DNA from 2 places in the Buttiauxella ferragutiae genome. Region 2 is predicted to be linked to the other one. Evidence: predicted binding sites of a transcription regulator. Region 2 holds the regulator's gene; the other holds the start of a gene.
What was found. Region 2 encodes CRP, which controls carbon source genes, mostly activating them, when cyclic AMP is high. Its sites were predicted from a motif close to ATGTGANNNNNNTCACAT; they were not measured.
Positions count from the first base shown of each region.

Region 1: MNO13_RS20080 (glycoside-pentoside-hexuronide (GPH):cation symporter) is a predicted target of CRP. The motif match lies at 1,573-1,590, and genes of this name have one in related genera.

Region 1 is NZ_CP093332.1:4,356,624-4,359,750, reverse strand. Features, by position in the region: gene MNO13_RS20085 (glycoside hydrolase family 43 protein) at 1-55, opposite strand, end outside; gene MNO13_RS20080 (glycoside-pentoside-hexuronide (GPH):cation symporter) at 65-1,465, opposite strand; gene aroP (aromatic amino acid transporter AroP) at 1,644-3,002, opposite strand.
Region 2 is NZ_CP093332.1:389,097-392,223, reverse strand. Features, by position in the region: gene MNO13_RS01700 (phosphoribulokinase) at 1-348, shown strand, start outside; gene MNO13_RS01695 (OsmC family protein) at 366-770, opposite strand; gene crp (cAMP-activated global transcriptional regulator CRP) at 1,084-1,716, shown strand; gene MNO13_RS01685 (YccS/YhfK family putative transporter) at 1,808-3,127, shown strand, end outside.

The DNA.
Region 1 (3,127 bases), 1.3 Mb from region 2:
TAAACGGGTCAGCGCGTTGCTCTATAAAGGGATTTGGCCATTGCTCCTGGTTCATAACGCTTCCTTAAAGTTTGGCTTCAACAGGTTTGCTGTCGTGATATTCATTCAGTTCGCGGTAGTTGATACGGCGTTTTTCAAGGTCAGCCTGAATGCGCTGCATCAGTTCACGGTCAACTTTCAGCAGACGCACTACGCCTGCGGTAATCAGGTAACCGACGCCAGGGATAATGGTAAACAGCATCACGATTCCGTTAATTGAGTCGGCGCTTTGTTGTTTTGCGCCCGCATCGTAACCGTACCAGGAAAGCAGGAAACCAACCATCGCACCAGCAATTGCTAACCCCAGTTTCAGGAAGAATAAGTTACCAGAGAAGCTGATACCGGTGATGCGTTTACCGGTTTTCCACTCGCCGTAGTCATCAACGTCAGCCATTAATGACCAGTGCAGCGGTGACGGAATCTGGTGCAGAATGTTGAGCAGGAAGTACATCACTACAATAAGCGTGGTGGCGTGCGGGTCGAGGAAGTAAAAACCACAGGAGAAAATCGCCAGCACGATGTTGGTCCAGAAGAACACTTTCAGTTTGCAAATGCGGTCGGTCAGTACTTTCGCCAGCATACTGCCGCCCATCATGCCTACCACGCCCAGGCTGATGAACAACGTTGCGAAGCTGGTACTTTGCCCCATTACCCAGGTGACGTAGTACATGGTGGCTGCCATGCGGATAAATCCAGGACAGACGTTGCACAGGGTCAGCAGAAGAATGCGCACCCACTGGTCGTTTTTCCACACATCTTTCAGGTCAGCCTTCAGATCGTCGTTGCTTGGTACAGCCGGGCGCACACGTTCTCTAACGGTGGTGAAGCAGAACAGGAACATACACATTCCCAGTACCGCCAACACACCCATCGCCATTTGGTAACCTTTGGCTTTGTCGCCGCCGCCAAACCAGTCAACCATCGGTAGCAGTGAAAGTGACAGGATCAGCGTGGCAATCCCGACCATCACAAAGCGATATGCCTGGCAGGCCACGCGTTCTTTCGGGTCGTTGGTGATAACGCTTCCGAGTGAGCAATAAGGAATGTTGATGGCGGTATAGGTTAAAGACAGCAGGAAGTAAGTGACGAAGGCATAGATAACTTTGCTGCTATAAGCCCAGTCTGGTGTGGTAAACATCAGGTAGCTGAAGAAGGCGAATGGCGCAGCCATCCATAAAATCCATGGACGAAAACGCCCCCAGCGGCTCTGCGTTCTGTCAGCAATTGCGCCCATAATGGGGTCGGTGACGGCATCAATAACGCGGATAGAAAGCAGCATCACGCCGACGAGTGCCGGAGCCAGGCCAAAGATGTCAGTGTAAAAATAGTTAACAAACAACATTATGGCGCCAAAGATAATGTTGCACCCGGCGTCGCCCATTCCGTAGCCAATCTTTTCTTTAATCGATAATTTGCTGCTTTCCATTGGAAATGCTCCTGACCAGTATATGGACAAGAGTATTGAACTATTGGTGAATAATTGCGTGTCAGTAATTCAGCGCAGTGATGGACAATACTGTCATTGTAAAGGAAGTGTGAAGTAGATAACAAAGCGCCCCGGCAAGCGTTGGCTCACCGGGGCGCTTTATTCAAAGAAGAAAGTCTTAAGCTTTAACGCTCTTCAGGTTCTTCTGTTTGATGAAGTAACCGATACCAAGAATCACCACCCACACAGGAATCAACCATACGGAGATCGCCATGCCTGGCGTCATCGCCATGATAACCAGCACCGCCGCCATAAACAGCAGACAGATGTAGTTACCTAATGGATAGAACAGGGCAGGGAAACGGGTTTTCATCCCTTCTTTATCCTTCGCACGACGGAACTTGATGTGTGCGAGGCTGATCATCGCCCAGTTGATTACCAGTGCAGAAACCACCAGAGCCATCAGCAGGCCGAATGCTTCTGCTGGAGCCAAATAGTTAATCAGGACACACAGTGCGGTGAACAGTGCGGAGACCAGAATGGTATTCACCGGCACGCCACGCTTATCCACTTTCTGGAATGCTTTTGGCGCGTTGCCTTGCTGCGCCAGGCCGAACAACATACGGCTGTTGCAGTAAACACAGCTGTTATAAACAGACAGTGCGGCGGTCAGAACCACGATGTTAAGCGCGTTGGCAACAAAGGTGTCACCCAATTCGTGGAAGATAAGCACGAACGGGCTGGTATCAGCAGTAACGCGAGTCCACGGCATCAGAGATAACAAAACAGCCAGTGAGCCCACATAGAAAATCAGAATACGGTAGATAACCTGGTTGGTCGCTTTCGGAATACTAACGTGTGGGTTATCCGCTTCTGCAGCCGTAATACCGACCAGCTCGAGCCCACCGAAGGAGAACATGATAATTGCCATCATCATCACCAGACCAGTGAAGCCGTGTGGCAAGAATCCGCCTTGTTCCCAAAGGTTGCGCACTGTTGCTTGTGGGCCTGCATTGTCGCTGAACAGCAACCAGCCACCAAACAGAATCATCGCGACGACAGCGATGACTTTAATGATAGCGAACCAAAATTCCATTTCACCGAACACTTTCACGTTGGTGAGGTTAATGGCATTGATAACCACAAAGAACACCGCAGCAGATGCCCAGGTTGGGATCTCCGGGTACCAGAACTGAATGTATTTACCGACGGCAGTCAGTTCTGCCATGGCGACCAGCACGTACAGCACCCAGTAGTTCCAGCCAGACGCAAAACCGGCAAAACCACCCCAGTATTTGTAAGCAAAGTGGCTAAATGAACCTGCTACAGGCTCTTCAACCACCATCTCACCCAACTGGCGCATGATCAGAAAGGCAATAAAGCCTGCGATCGCGTAACCAAGAATAATCCCCGGTCCGGCGGATTGAATGACGGATGCACTGCCCAGAAACAGGCCTGTCCCAATAGCTCCGCCCAGCGCGATGAGCTGGATATGGCGGTTTTTAAGGCCGCGTTTAAGCGTGTCGCCTTGTTCCATTGTTAACCCTCGTGTCTTTTCTTATATATGTACTCGTAGCGGCACATGTAAGTTTGTAATTCCGTAATGTGTAGTGTTTGTTTTACGGTTTTTAATTCCAGTATTTTGCGCATTAGACTACCGCA
Region 2 (3,127 bases):
ATGGATTCAGTGGTGCGCTCAATGGACGACTACATCAATTACATCACGCCACAATTTTCACGCACGCACATTAACTTCCAGCGTGTCCCGACTGTCGATACCTCTAACCCGTTTGCTGCACGCGGAATTCCATCGCTGGATGAAAGTTTTGTGGTGATTCATTTTCGCGGGTTGGATGACATCGATTTCCCGTACTTGCTCGCCATGTTGCAAGGCTCATTCATTTCCCACATCAATACAATAGTGGTACCGGGCGGCAAAATGGGGCTGGCGATGGAATTGATCATGACGCCGTTAGTGAAGCGTCTGGCGGAAGGACGAAATATCAATAATCAGGGCGGCGAGTAACCGCCCTGTTTTGCACACTAGCCTTCAATGACTTCGTAGCTGTGCGTGATATTTACGGCTTTTTCCAGCATCAGTGCAACAGAGCAATACTTCTCAGCAGATAAATCAACCGCGCGGGAAACCGCGTTATCTTTTAGCTCTTTGCCTGTCACGATGAAATGCAGATTGATGTGAGTAAAAAGACGAGGAGCTTCTTCGCGACGCTCAGAGGTCAATTTCACTTCGCAGTCGGTGACGTCGTAGCGGCCTTTTTGCAAAATAGAAACCACGTCTATTGCACTGCAACCCCCGGCAGCCATCAGTACCATTTCCATCGGGCTCGGTGCTTTATCGCCAGAATTACCGTCCATCAGAATCTGGTGTCCTGAAGCGGATTCACCAAGGAAAGTTAACCCTTCAACCCATTTCACACGTGCCTGCATGTTGCTTCTCCCATTGAAAAAATTACCTTCCAGAGTACGCGGATGCAGCAAAACTGGCAACGGAAGGCGACCTACGTCATGCTGAAACGAGACAATAGGAGACACCTGCCAAAAGCTATGCTAAAACAATCCGGATGCTACATTGATACATTGACGTAATGCATAGATGCAAAGGACGTCACTAATTACAGGCAGCAAGAATGACTTGCATGCCATCTCCCCAAAGTGGGGAATATTCTAATACTTGCAACGCCAGACAGGATGTTTAGCGTCCTGTCGTTGGTAGCCAGTTATAAACAGAGGATAACCGCGCATGGTGCTTGGCAAACCGCAAACAGACCCGACTCTCGAATGGTTCTTGTCCCATTGCCACATTCATAAGTATCCATCGAAGAGCACACTGATCCACCAGGGTGAAAAAGCAGAGACGCTGTATTACATCGTCAAGGGCTCTGTAGCTGTTCTGATCAAAGATGAAGAGGGCAAGGAAATGATCCTCTCCTATCTGAATCAGGGCGACTTTATTGGTGAGTTAGGGCTGTTCGAAGAAGGCCAGGAACGTAGTGCCTGGGTCCGTGCTAAATCTGCCTGTGAAGTGGCTGAAATTTCCTATAAAAAATTCCGCCAGCTGATCCAGGTAAACCCAGACATTCTGATGCGTCTTTCTTCCCAGATGGCTCGTCGTCTGCAAGTCACTTCTGAGAAAGTCGGTAACCTGGCATTCCTCGATGTGACTGGTCGTATCGCGCAGACACTGTTGAACCTGGCAAAACAGCCTGATGCAATGACTCACCCAGACGGTATGCAGATTAAAATTACCCGTCAGGAAATTGGTCAGATCGTCGGTTGTTCTCGTGAAACTGTCGGTCGTATCTTGAAAATGCTGGAAGATCAGAACCTGATCTCCGCTCACGGCAAAACGATCGTCGTTTACGGCACTCGTTAATTTCCGTTTCAAAAAAGGCGTGTTGCTTTATGGACACGCCTTTTTTTGTCTTTAAAATCCAAACACCTGCAACACAAAGTATGACAAGCATATGTGGAGAAGATTAATCTATCACCCTGAAGTTAACTATGCACTGCGGCAAACGCTGGTGCTGTGCCTTCCTGTGGGGATCGGTTTACTACTGGGGAATTTGCAGTTAGGTCTGCTTTTCTCGTTAGTGCCCGCTTGTTGCAACATTGCTGGTCTGGATACACCCCATAAGCGTTTTTTTAAACGCCTGATTGTTGGCGGCACTCTTTTTGCGACCAGCAGTTTAATCATGCAGCTTTTGCTGCTCTACACCGCGGTCCCATTGCCCATCATTCTTATGGTGATGGCGCTCTTGTTAGGCGTCACCGCTGAAATCAGCGCCCTGCACGCACGTTTGCTTCCGGCATCGCTGATTGCGGCCATCTTTACGCTAAGTATGGCCGGCAATATGCCTATCTGGAAGCCGATGGTGTTATATGTCTCCGGCACGATTTGGTACGGAGTCTTTAACTGGTTTTGGTTCTGGATGTGGCGTGAGCAGCCGCTGCGCGAAACGTTAAGCCTGCTCTATCGCCAATTGGCGGAGTACTGTGAAGCCAAATACGGCATGCTGACACAACATGCTGATCCCGAAACAGCGCTGCCTCCACTGCTGGCTCGCCAGCAAAAAGCCGTAGACCTGATCACCATCTGCTACCAACAGCTGCATATGCTGTCGGCAAATCAGCAGAACGGTTACAAACATTTGTTACGCTCTTTTCAGATAGCGTTAGATTTGCAAGAGCACATCTCCGTCAGTTTGCACCAGCCTGCCGAGGTGCAAAAACTTGTCGCGAAAAGCCATGCAGAAGCGGTTATTCGCTGGAATGCGCAGACCATTGCGGCACGCTTGCGCGTGTTGGCCGATGACATTCTCTACCATCGTTACCCACAGCGTTTTACGATGGAGAAACAAATTGAAGCCCTCGAGAAAATTGCTCGCCAGAATCCGGACAACCCGGTTGGGCAGTTTTGTCATTATCACTTCAGCCGTATCGCCCGCGTGCTGCGCATCCAACGCCCTCTGTACGCCCGTGATTTAATGGAAGACCGGCAGCGCCGTTTACCGCTGTGGGCAGCACTGAAAAGCTATTTGTCGTTGAAATCTGCCGCCCTGCGCAACGCCGCCCGACTAGGCGTAATGCTAACCATCGCCAGTCTTTTCGGGGCATTTTTACATCTGCCGAAACCCTACTGGATTTTAATGACGGTGATGTTCGTTACGCAAAACGGCTACGGCGCCACGCGGGTACGCATTCTGCACCGTTCGGCAGGGACCATTGCTGGCCTGGCGATTGCGGGTATCGCCCTGCACTTTCACTTCCCACAAAGCATTGCCCTG